Regions from separate parts of the Desulfosporosinus youngiae DSM 17734 genome, predicted to be linked through region 1. Evidence: riboswitches for the same ligand, from Rfam matches in the RefSeq annotation. Region 1 holds a riboswitch; each other region holds the start of a gene.
The links. Region 1 has a riboswitch for cobalamin ahead of DESYODRAFT_RS10690 (sodium:solute symporter family transporter). Riboswitches for the same ligand answer to the same signal wherever they lie in the genome.
Positions count from the first base shown of each region.

Region 2: it holds a riboswitch for cobalamin, as region 1 does, so the genes downstream of both, cobT (nicotinate-nucleotide--dimethylbenzimidazole phosphoribosyltransferase) here and DESYODRAFT_RS10690 (sodium:solute symporter family transporter) in region 1, are expected to answer to the same signal.
Region 3: it holds a riboswitch for cobalamin, as region 1 does, so the genes downstream of both, DESYODRAFT_RS13200 (zinc-dependent dehydrogenase) here and DESYODRAFT_RS10690 (sodium:solute symporter family transporter) in region 1, are expected to answer to the same signal.

Region 1 covers NZ_CM001441.1:2,287,089-2,291,301, forward strand. Annotated here, with positions in the region: gene fliB (flagellin lysine-N-methylase) at 1-1,132, opposite strand, end outside; cobalamin riboswitch at 1,362-1,557, shown strand; gene DESYODRAFT_RS10690 (sodium:solute symporter family transporter) at 1,779-3,221, shown strand; gene DESYODRAFT_RS10695 (glycine/betaine/sarcosine/D-proline family reductase selenoprotein B) at 3,246-4,213, shown strand, end outside.
Region 2 covers NZ_CM001441.1:1,389,254-1,393,466, reverse strand. Annotated here, with positions in the region: gene DESYODRAFT_RS06670 (hypothetical protein) at 1-264, opposite strand, end outside; gene DESYODRAFT_RS06665 (ParM/StbA family protein) at 261-1,370, opposite strand; cobalamin riboswitch at 1,582-1,759, shown strand; gene cobT (nicotinate-nucleotide--dimethylbenzimidazole phosphoribosyltransferase) at 1,873-2,952, shown strand; gene cobU (bifunctional adenosylcobinamide kinase/adenosylcobinamide-phosphate guanylyltransferase) at 2,985-3,620, shown strand; gene cobS (adenosylcobinamide-GDP ribazoletransferase) at 3,620-4,213, shown strand, end outside.
Region 3 covers NZ_CM001441.1:2,855,715-2,859,927, reverse strand. Annotated here, with positions in the region: gene trpD (anthranilate phosphoribosyltransferase) at 1-1,027, opposite strand, end outside; gene DESYODRAFT_RS13200 (zinc-dependent dehydrogenase) at 1,041-2,075, opposite strand; cobalamin riboswitch at 2,164-2,340, opposite strand; gene DESYODRAFT_RS13195 (Rpn family recombination-promoting nuclease/putative transposase) at 2,383-3,021, opposite strand; gene DESYODRAFT_RS13190 (hypothetical protein) at 3,048-3,794, opposite strand; gene DESYODRAFT_RS29550 (hypothetical protein) at 3,857-3,988, opposite strand.

The DNA.
Region 1 (4,213 bases):
AGGACTGAATCAGCTTAACTGACAACTCTAAACTAAGTCCTTGGTGGAATCCGGCAATACCGGTAAGAAGCATTTTGATCAATGAGTAATGAAACACGAGCTTTATATATTCGTCAAAAATATCTCCGTTACTCAGTGGAAAAAGATTATTGTAGACGTAATTCACCAGATAATTCTCAAAAATATATTCGTGCTTAAAAGCAAAAGGAGCGTAGTAATTTTCAAAGGCCAGACGATAGTTTTCAGCCGAAATATCTAAGCTTATGTCAGGTGAATGCTTTATGCCTTGCAAAAACTCAATGAAACATTCAGCGTAGCGTTGATTGGTTATTCCCTGTACAAGCCTTGTGAGAGCGCTTTGCATCAACAGTTTAAACTGAACTACCGGGGATGTGGGGGTTTTCGCGAGAAGCGCTGTTAAAGACTCTTCCTTTAATAATTGGGCAAAGGAAGCAATGAACTCAGGTATAGTATCAACCTTTTTTTCATTACATACTTTCGCAAGCTTTTGAAAAAACAATCCCAGGATAATAAGCCGTTCCTCGAGCTTATAATCCCTGTTCTTTAATAGATGAAGTGTAAAATTTCGTAAATCCTGAAAATACTTGTTGGGTGTATCAGTGAAGGCCGGATCATTGGTATTAAGTGAAATTGAAATTTTGTTGCGCACATCCAGAGGTTCTTGTACTGAAATAAAGTCAATTCCTTTAGAGTTTAACAGTGCCACGCGTACAGCCTCGGGACAGGACATGACAGCGGATTTTTCCAGGATACCGTTGATAACATTAGTTACCCGGGGAAAAGCAAAACAAATCTGGGGTAAATAGTTTTCGCCTTGTTTTAACTGCATTAGGCAAAGTCTTTTTTTAGTTAAAAAAGGGCAGGTTGAATCATTGTTTAGTATCACATGGGCGTAGGTTTCCGCACTTTGTTCGGTTTGGTTGAGTTCGACCTTATTATCGATTATTTCTTTCAATGCCGGGTCATGGATACTGCTGTATTTTTTGAAGGTTCCGCTGTCCACCGTGATACTGCTCCAGCCAAAGCAGCAGCTGTCCTCGCAGGCGGAACCTATGCAATTGAAAGACTTCAGGTAGAGAGGCATTTGTATCTCTCTCGTTGTTTTAGTCATGTATTTTCCCTCAAATCCATTTAAGAGTGTTAATATTAATTAAGGCACAATTATTATAATTTTACACCCAAATATGGGCCTTTTTCCCTGATAATTTTAAAACTTGTATATAAAAATATTAAGTGTCAGGCCTCAATAAAATTTATGAAGAAAACGAATCGTTTGTGGCAAAAAGTAAGGAGTGGGGTTGACGTATTCAAATAATTAAAATAATATGTAGCTAAGTAAATAACTGATACGGTATCGAGGTGCCCTGAAAGAGGGAGAATAGGGAATCCGGAATTGTCTTCAAAGGTGACAATAAACGGAGCGGACCCACCACTGTAATCGGCGAGCGATCAGAGGCCACTGGCATAAGCCGGGAAGGTCCTGAAGAACAGCAATGACCCGTAAGCCAGGAGACCTGCCTTGGTATTGTAGATTGTTAAGGATGAAGGTAAAGTCCTACGTCAAATTTTAAATTTGGCGTAGGACTTTTTTATTTGGGAAAGGGGTGATTTTATGTTTGCTTCTACAGCGGGGACGTTCCTATTCTCAACAATCATCGTTTTTGTTGTTGCTTCGCTGGCAATCTCGGTATTAAGCAAGAACTTATTTAAACTGTAAAAGTAGTATACCAGTGAAAAAATGTTAAGAGGTGGTTTATATGAGTATGGAAATGATCATCGGGTCGATATTATTCTTTGCCAGCATTATTGTAGTTGTGCTTCTTGCCCATAAACATACAGGAAGTGTCAGGGGTTATTTAACTGGGGATAACAATGTGGGCGGAGTAGTATCGGCCTTTACCTGGTCGGCTTCGGCAGCCAGTGCAGGACTTTTTTTAGGGGCAGCGGGGTTGGCTTATCAGTTTGGCTGGGCCGGTTTGATGTATCTTTTGGGTGTATTTGGGAGCATGTTTATCAGTTGGGTCCTGGTCATTCCAAGATTACGTCGTGTCGCTGTCAAGGCATCCATTTTGACGACGGCAGATTATTTGGCTCTGCGTTTCGGCAAAGAAAATCTGAAACCAATTACAGGACTTTGGACGCTGATTTTTATTATCCCTATGATTATTATCCAGCTCATGGGAGCCGGTTACCTTATTGAGTCAACCTTAGGCATCAGCTATTTTTGGGGAATGATTATTTTGGGTCTGACGATTGTCATTTCTACTCAGTTTAGCGGCTATCTAGGGGTTGCCTGGCTGGACACTCTGCAAGGAACGATCATGACGATTGGGACGATTGTTATGGTATACATCTCCATGAAGCTCGTGGGCGGGTTCTCCGGTCTCAATGCTCAGCTGGCGGTCATCGATCCGAAGCTCATAGAATTTAGGGGTTCCATGCCCCTAACTTTACAAATAGGTCTAATTATATCTTACCTTATCGCCTTTTGGGGTCAGCCGCATCTGACCGCGCGAGTATGGGGGCTTAAGGATTCCCTGGCGATGCGCAGAGCGTTTCCCATTTCTATGGCACTTGGAGCACTGTGGTCATTTGGTGCTGGCTTGGTCGGCTTAACTGCCCGGGTCATTCATCCCGGTCTGGCCAAATCCGATATGGCTATGCCGAGCGTGATCAGTGGTCTGCCCTCAATTTATGCGGCACTTTTGTTTTTTACATTAATTGCGGCAATGATGACAACCGCTAATTCCCTCTTGCTTGCCGTTTCAGGTACGGTAGGCAATGATATTCTGCCGCGCTTCTCTAAAGACGTAAAGGAAGGCACCAAGTTATTAGTGATAAAAGGGGCAGTTCTGGTGATAGGAATCATTTCCTTTGTGCTGGCCTTAAAACCTCCGGCCTTAATCCTGGAAATCAATGCTTTCGCTTTCGGTGGGTTTGCTTTGATTTTTGGTATTCCGCTGATACTTGGCGTCCTCTGGAAAAAGGCCAATCTCAGCGGCGCGCTGGCCGTGGTCGGTATTAGTCCATTGGTTTATATTATCTGGAAGCTGTTTTTAGTCAAACTAACCGGAATTCATGAAATGGTCGGTGCCTTGCTCGTGACCATTCTGATCATCCTCATAACTACGATCATTGGTAAGAAGCCTACCCCGCAAATGGAGGAAATATTTAGCTTAGGTCAGACCCCAAAGGTGTAATATCAGAAGAGAGGATGAATCTCGATGGAGAAAAGGATTAAAGTTTTTCATTACTTAAATCAATTTTTTGGAGAAATTGGCGCTGAGGATAAAGCGGACACCCCTCTGGAATTTCAGCAAAAAGCAGTAGGGCCGGGAAAGGAATTAGGGCGTTTGCTCGGTGAATCCTTTGTTATATCGACAACGGCAATTTGCGGAGATAACTATTTTCAAGAAAACCAGGATGATGTGCTAAAAAGAATTGCTCAAAAATTACAGCAGGAAAAAGTGGACCTCATCCTTGCCGGACCTGCCTTTGGTGCCGGACGCTATGGTGTTGCCGGCGGAGCAGTTTGTCAGTATTTATCTGACTTGTTGGGAATACCGGCGCTTACTGCTTTCTCGCCGGATAATCCCGCAGCAGAGATGTATCGCCGGAATCAAACCATCTATATTCTGCCCACGACTAAAACCGTGCGAGGGATGCAAGATGCCTTAGTCCGGATGGCTGCTTTTGCTCATAAGGTAGTGAGCCAAAAAGAGCTGGGAGCCGCTCAAGTCGAAGGCTATCTACCTCGGGGAATTCGCAAAGTCATTTCACGTGAGAAATCGGGCGCCCAAAGAGCCATAGAGATGCTTGAAGCCCGTTTGCAAGGCAGGAGTTACACTAGTGAACTGGTTCTCCCGGTTTTCGAACAGGTTAGGCCGCCCAAACCTGTAACGGAGCTGGCAAGTGCTAAACTTGCTTTTATAACCACGGCGGGGGTTGTCCCTAAAGGAAACCCCGACAAGATGAAAGCCTTAAATACGGACAATTGGGCGCTTTATCCCTTGGAGCTGCTCAGCGGAGGGGATTATGAATGCATTCATGGCGGAATTAATCCGGACCATTTAAACGCGCGGGCGGAATATGTTGTGCCCCTGCACACTGCTGATAAGTTTCGGGAACGGGGAGTTATCGGCTCGATCTTTAATAACTACTTTGTTTCAGCAGGATGCGGCGGGGTCATCAA
Region 2 (4,213 bases), 900 kb from region 1:
AAACATCTCTATTTGTTTAACAGGATCTTCCGGAGCTTCATCAGCTTCAGCTTGAGCTCCACATTGAGCTTCGCCATTAGCATGATTGCCGTCATTTTGAATCTCCGGCAGGTCCCCCCTATCAGTTCCTAATAGCGCCTGTCTCAAGGTTTCTATAATAAAAGAACTTCTCTTCTCCGGTTCAATCCGTTGTAAGGCCAGCCAAAGATCTGCTTCAGCTTCATCTATATAGAGGGGAATAAACAAGGGCTGAGCGGTGATCATGCTGAAGGATTAGCTTTCTTAGTAATGTTATTGACCAGGGTTGCAGCCATAATCCGGAATCCCGTGGCATTACCAAACTGCGGATCATTAATCAGTGTCTTGTTTTCCATCTGAATATGCTCATAAACCATTTCCCCTACTTTTCCGGCGACAAGAACTGTGTGCAATTTGCCCAGCATCGGTTTCAGAGCCTTCTTCACTTCCCGGGTGATGTCCGTCCCCAACTGCTTAAGCATGCTTTGCATAATCGGATTAAGATTAATCGTGCCATTATTCCAAGGATATAATCCTCCATTGACTCTGAAAATCTTATCCAGTTCTTTGTCATCCGTTTCAATGGGATTGGCGTGGTTACCGGTTAATTCTTTGAGCTTTTCAGCAACCCCTATATACGCCCACTTTAACCCTTTTTCAATACTAAACGAATTCGGCGGGTCGAGCATAACACCATCATAGAACGTGGCAATATCTGTCGTCCGGAAGCCCGGATCGATAACCACGACATACCCGCCAAATAATTTGGGATTTGTGGGTATTCCATATTCATTGAGGGTTTCTTTAATAAAGACACCATAACTTTGCGGGAGCACACGTGAACGAAGTATGTTAAGCTGGCGGGTCATTCCTGCCATGGGACCTGAACGAAACACAACTGAAAACGATCCCTTTAACTCTGATTCATACTTGTCCTTTAAACTGGCATAATATTTAACCGGAACACCTGTGCCAAGATAGACATTTGCCTTTAGGTTTTGCTGAGCGAGAGCCAGGGCAACCACCAGTAAAGCGGTAGCCTCTTCATCAGAGGATTTGTCTTCATCCCAGCAATAATGAGCTTCATTGGGATTTAAGCTTTCAGCCAAACTGCCCATAAAATAATGCTTCTCCACACCTGTGGCATTATCTTTGACAATAACGTCTAAGGATGCTATCTGTGTTTCTATGTCGGATCCTTTATCAAGCAAGACATTTCCTAAGGTAGAGAAAATTCGTTCATTCCCCTTACAAATCACTGCGGGAAATAAGATCTTTGTATCCCCTGTGTCCAGTTTTATCGCTCCGAATCCCGGATCTGCCCCGGCTACGAGGATATCGCTTTCTAACACACTTGTTCCCCCTATTCACTCGTCAATATTGGCTGTTAAACTCGTCAGCTTAAAACTAAATCGAACTTCGAAGAAAATTGGATACATACTGCTAATACCTACCATTATATACGAAGGAAACACGCTTGTAAAAATGTTGTTGCAAACTATTCTCTTAAAATTCCCTCAAATATTCCTTGAGATTCAAAAAAAGGTGTGCTATGCTTAGTAAAAAAATATTTCCATTTTAGGTGCCCTTTTGAGGGAGAATAGGGAAGTTCGGCTAAGACCGACGCGGACCCGCCACTGTATACGAGGAGTTTCGTCATCACTGGTTTTCTATACCGGGAAGGTGACGAGTTAAGCAATGATTCGTTAGCCAGGAGACCTGCCTAAAATGTTAACGTCTTTCCATAGTATGGAGAGCGGCGGTGATGACGGTAAAGTCCCGACCACAGTTATTTTTGTGGTCGGGACTTTTCTATTCTTTAAATTACGATATTATATAAGAGGAGGAACCAGCATGGAAAACTTAACGGAAGAGCAACTCTATACTCGACTGCAAAAACTCACAGCGGCCATTTTAGATCTCGACGGGGAAGCAATGGCTCAGATCCAGGTGCGCTTAGATTCTCTCACAAAACCTCAGGGAAGCCTGGGCCAATTAGAACAGCTGGCCAAGCAGCTTGGCGGCATTCAACGAACTTCCGGTCCTAAAATTCTCAAGAAAGCTGTCCTGACAATGGCCGGAGATCATGGGGTAGTCGAAGAAGGAATAAGTGCTTTTCCCCAGGAAGTAACCCCTCAGATGGCCTATAATATCATGAATGGCGGCGCTGCCATCAATGTTCTCGCCCGCCAGGCCAATGCCGAGGTTATTTTAACCGATGTGGGCATTGCCTTTCCCGTAGAAGGCAGCCTTATCAATAAACGGGTTGCCAATGGAACTCAAAACATGACTAAAGGTCCGGCAATGACCCGCCGGCAAGCTTTGCAGGCTCTTCTGGCAGGGGCGGAGGTCGCTGAAGAAAAAATCCGCGAAGGCTATAATCTCTTTGCCACAGGAGAACTGGGGATTGGCAATACCACTCCGAGCTCAGCTATTGTCTCAATTTTGACGAATTCCGCCGTTGAAGATGTGGTTGGCCGCGGAACCGGCATTGATGACGCCGGAGTCATCAGAAAACGCCGCGCCATAGAAAAAGCAATTGAAGTCAATCAACCCGATAAAACGGACGCCCTCGACGTCCTCTCCAAAGTAGGGGGCTTAGAAATCGCAGCCATCGCCGGTTCAATCCTCCAGGCTGCCGCCAGCCATGTTCCGATTATTATTGATGGGTTTATCTCAACAGCCGGCGCACTGATCGCGGCAAAGCTTGCTCCTAAAAGCATGGCCTATATGATTCCTTCCCATGGTTCCGTCGAAATAGGTCATCGCAAAGCTTTAGCAGGCTTGGGTCTTGATCCAATCCTTAATCTTGATATGAGACTTGGGGAAGGAACAGGCGCTGCCATCACCTTTTACATCGTTGAATCCGCGCTTCATATTCTTGAGGAAATGGCTACCTTCGCTGATGCCGGAGTCACCGAAAAAACCGTATAATTCACACTACACTTAGGGAGTCGATGAACGTAATGTCTCAATTCACACTCATTACCGGCGGTGCCCGCAGCGGCAAAAGCACTTTTGCCGAACTTCTTGCCGCTCAGGCCAAACGTCCAGTCATTTACATTGCTACCGCTCAAATATGGGATGCCGAAATGGCTATACGTGTAAAAAAGCACCAGGAACAACGACCTTCCACTTGGCGGCTCATCGAGGAACCCTTGAACATCCATGCTACCTTAACTCAGCTTAAAGACGAGGAGGCCGTGATCCTCCTTGATTGTGTCACACTCTGGCTTACAAATATGCTGCTGGCCGGACAGGCTGATCAATCTGCTCAACCCGGTCAAGAGGCACCCTCTGAATCTCAAACCTCCTCTCATCTATACAAACATATAGAACCACAAATTTTGGCTAACGTTCAAGAGGTTGCTCAACTTGCCCAAGAGATCAAACCTAAAGTAATCTTTGTCACCAACGAAGTAGGACAAGGAATCGTCCCGGAAAACCCTATGGCCCGGGTTTACCGGGATTTGGCCGGACGAAGCAATCAGATCCTGGCCCGCAAGGCTGAGCAAGTTTATCTGGTCGCAGCCGGATACCCCATAGAACTTAAACCCTCCGGCGAGAAGCTGCTTGCTTCTCTGCTCAAGGGCGATCTATGATGCGTGGATTTCTGATTGCCCTTACCTTTTTCACACGGATTCCTCTGCCAATCCCCAAAGATGTTACTGCGGAGGAATTTACCCGAAGTTACCGGTTTTACCCTCTCGTAGGTCTGGTCATAGGTCTGCTTCTCTGGCTGCTGGCCCAAGCCTTAGTACCTTATTATCCCCCCTTAGTTCTGGGCGCTCTCCTGCTGGCAGCTGAGTTAATCCTCACCGGCGGAATCCATCTCGATGGGTTTATGGATAGTATGGATGGTTTACTATCCGCCCGCAGCCCGGAAAGAATCTTGGAAATCATGAAGGACAGCCGGGTTGGCGCCCATGCCTCCATGGCTCTCGTCGGCTTACTGCTTCTGAAATTCGCCTTTCTGGCCAGCCTGACTCCCTCCGCCTTTGCCGTCCTCATCGTGATGCCTATGCTCTCACGCTGGGTCTTTCAAATCGGGGTTATCCGGTTCCCCTACGCCCGCTCTCAAGGGCTGGGCAAAGGATTTCATGAGTCATCCGGCTGGATTCCGTTTCTTCTCAGCGGAGGATTAATAGGCGGAATTTCCTATTTCCTTCTCGGCTTAGGCGGACCGCTTGCCCTG
Region 3 (4,213 bases), 570 kb from region 1:
TTTCCATAGCCTTACCAGCGGCAATAATTTCTTGAGCCTTCTCAAACCCTTCCCGGATAGTGCTGACTTGGTTCATAAGATAAACTATCAGGGCCGCATTTAAACAAACAATATCGGAACGGGCTCCCCAATCCTTTCCATTTAACAAGGCCAGCATGCGGATAGTTTCTTCTTTCAGGTTATTGAGGGAAGCAATCTCTTCTTTCCTACCTCTCTTGATTCCCAGGTCTTCGGGAGTAAAGGAGTACTTGAGGATACTTCCGTCTTCTTTTAATTCGGCAATAAAAGTTTCTCCCAAATTGGAGGCTTCATCCATGCCTAAGGTACCGTCTTCAGTCACTCCATGAACTACCAGGGCCTTTTTGTAGCCAATCTCCTTCATGACCCGGGCCACGGGTTCCAGCATTTCTTTGGCATACACCCCGCGCACCCCGTATTGGGGCAGGGCCGGGTTGGCCAGAGAGGCAGCGATGTTAAGGACCGTGCCGAAAGAAATTTGCGCCAGAATTCTGCCTAAAGCCTGGGGATGAACCTGGGGACTCATGCCATTAAAAATACCAATTCCTGCTTTTTCAATGCTTTTTTTGACTATTTCCGGATGGCATTCCACATCCACACCCAGTTCTTCCAGAATGTCAATCGTGCCGCAATAGGAGGTAATAGCCCTGGAGCCGTGTTTTGCCATTCTGATTCCATTGGCTGCGGCAATAATTGAAGCAGCCGTGCTGATATTAAAGGTTTTAAATGAGTCCATTCCGGTACCGGAATTGTCCACTAAAGGCAGCTCTGTTTCAGGATTCACCTTGACTGTATCCAGTTCATAGATAGCCTCCCAGCTTCCCGCAATCTCCTCAGCCGTTTCACCTTTGGCCGCCAGAGCAGCCAGAAAGGCGCCTTGATTCATAGGCGAGGGCTCATTGCGGAGGATTTCTGAAAACACGGCTTTGGCTTCCTTCCTGGTGATGTTTTGGGACTGAATGAGCCTGGTTATGACGGACCCGAATTCTTTAGCTTTTTCTGCACACATAAGCATTTCCTCCTTAAAACTCAACAATGATGGATGTTTCAGACATCCTGCGCACCATTTCCAAACCACTTCCCACTTCATCTAAAGGAAGTTTGCGGCTGATCATAGTTTTCACCCTGACCTTATCTTCCGCAATCAGCGCCAGGGCTTTTCTGTTATGAGACAAAGAGCAGCCATAAGCTCCCAAAACCAACAGCTCTTTGTAGTGGATAGTATTCAAGTCAAAGCCTGGGACTGTATTGCCTATTAAACCACTGAAAAAGCCCAGGCGTCCTCTTTTGGCTAAAGCATTCAGGCCCTGACTAAAAGCTTCCAGACCCGGACAACAGGGAATTGCCGCATCCACTCCCGCCCCCTTGGTCAGCGCCATGATTTCTTTAACTAAATCCTTTTCTTTGACGTTGATCACACAGTCAATAGGCAATTTCTCCGCCTGCTTGATTCTCCTTTCGTTAATCTCGGCTACTATAATTTTCCTGACACCATTGGCTCGGGCTAATTTAGCATTTAAAATCCCCAAAGGCCCTGCCCCGATAATAAGCAGCGAGTCCTCATCTGAGACATTTAAAGAGCTTTGCATGTTAACTGAACAGGCCAAAGGCTCAGTGAGGGCAGCTTCTGCAAAGGAAACATGATCGGGTATCCTTTGCAGTACGCCGTTTTTAACCCCCCTGGCCGGAACTAATAAATACTCGGCGAAGCCGCCATTCAGATGAAAGCCAATAATCTTCATCGAATCGCAGAGATTATCCTGACCTCTCAAACAATAACTGCAGGTACCGCAGGGTATTCCGGGAGCTACCTGAACCCTGTCCCCCAGGGAGACCTGACTGACACCCGGACCCTTGGCAGCCACAATCCCGGCAATTTCGTGTCCCAGAATCCGCGGGACCTTTAAATCTTTTTGCCCCTGAGTTAAGCATTTCAGATCCGTGCGGCAGATTCCGCAGGCCTGGGTCCGGATGAGGACTTCCCCCTCTCCGCATTGAGGAGTATCCACCTCTGTCAGGGTCAACGTTTCAATAGCTTCCAGTACAGCCGCTCTCATTTTGATCCTCCTTTTTTAAAAACAAAAAAATCCACACTACTCATAGCGTGGATTTTCCATCATCCTCACAGAACCTTTTTCTCGTTAAAGGCCTCTCTTATCTCAGGCAGGTCTCCTGACTCAGGTTCATCGCCCTTATGTCCCTTCCCCCAAAACCGGAGTGGTTGTTGACATCGGCTTACCTTTACAGTGGCGGGCCCGTCCGGGACTTGCACCCGGTTCCCTATTCTCCCTTTAGCAGGGCACCTAAGACAATCTATTCTTAATAATTACTATTATATCCGCAAAATGGATGGCGTCAAGGGGGTTAATCTTTTAGGCGCTTAACTTCTTCTTCCTTCATACCTGTTGCTTGAGCTATCATTGAGACCTCCATACCCAGATCCAGAAGCTTCTTCGCAACTTCCACCTTTCCCTCTGCTTTGCCTTCCGCTTTTCCTTCTGCCTTGCCTTTATTCTTCGCTGACTCTATCCTCGTCAGCTGGTCATGCAGCTCGGTTTCTCTGGCCTCGTACAGCATTCTTGCCTTTTCATCTTTACTGATGATCTGCAAAATGTCATAAGCTTTTTTAATGTCTTTATTCTTTTCAGCCAACATCTCTATCACTCCTTTTGATTTGGCATCCAAAAATTCCATCCATTCAATGACCTTATCATTCTCACCTCTTGGAATCTCTTTATCTGCCAGTTTTATGATCTCCAGAAAGTGTACCTCTAATATGTCGGTCAACTTGTATCCTGCTTCGTCCTCAATTAAATGATAGCTGGAGTGCAACTTCTGAAGCGGGGTGCATCTGAAATCGACAATATTAATGGTGATACATTTTTTTAACTTGGCATAGGTATCTCCCGGCTTTATTTGGCCTGTGTACATCTTCGACCAGTAGAACATGGTTCTTTCAGGCATAAATTCTGTCGGCAATATTTGAATTAAAAGGAATAGCATTCTTCACCGAAGCGGTGGTCACTCACTCAGTTGGAACTTGCGACAAATTGTTCTGCCTGGGGATCGTAACGATACAACTCAACCGACTTGGCAACTCTATCCGGATTGGTAATATCCTCCTCCGGTTTAGCGTATTCATGGTTCATTGTCGAATAGATCAATAACTGATTATCCATGGACAGATTAAGAGAACCCACAGTTCTGCGATAAGGCAGCTGGACGAACTCCATCTTCTCTGCTAATCCGGACCAGATTTCTTTGTAGCCGTCCTTAGTATAACTGATAAGATGAAAATAGTTTTCCTGATAACCCGTCCCCCCATGACCCGAAACAAAGGCAATCATTTGCTTTCCTCCCCAGCCGCCATAGACCTGCAGCCCGTATACCGGCTGGTGCAAGGAATAGACTTCCTTATAATTGCCTTCAGCGAACTCATAGAGCAGGAAATACCCTTCCACACGATCCAAGGTTACATAAGCGGCTATTTGGGGTCCGGCGGAATTCTTCATATTAACCTGGGCCAAAGTGATAGCTTCTCTTGGCAGCTCCAACTCATTTTCAGCATCCAAATCAAATTTAGCCAGCAATGACTGATATAACCAGTCCGGTACAAATTCGGCTGAATTTTGTCCCCCTTTGGAATTTATGACTGAGCTGATATCCTCACCCGGCTTATTCCCCTCTTTGCCCGGATTACCTGGATTATTGCTGTTATTGCAGCCACTTAAGAAAAAAACAGCCAGAACAATGCTTAGGAATATCACTTTCTTCACATTTCCACCCTCTTCCTCCGCCACTCTTAGCGGCAACCGCCTGTTTCCTTCCCAAACCTCAACTAACGCTTTCTTAAATTTTCCTCATAGGCTTCCACCAATTCCTCTTTGGCCTTTTCGAGAAATTCACTGACATAAGCCGGCAGCTCTTCCGACCAAGGGCACTTTTCTCCTCTAAGAGGAAAATTTGCCATTTCAATTCTACGCAGGAACTTTTCTCAAGGCCGGTCACATTGACAGAGATAGCTTCCAATCTAACTTTCGGGCAGCATCACTTTACTGCCTCTTTCAGTAAATCTAAATGGAAATTTATACACTACTCACTATAAATTGTATAAATTTCAAACAATAAGTCAACAGAAATAAAATGCTTTTACTGCCAACAGTTACAACTATAAGTGATATAGGTCTCCTTTTGG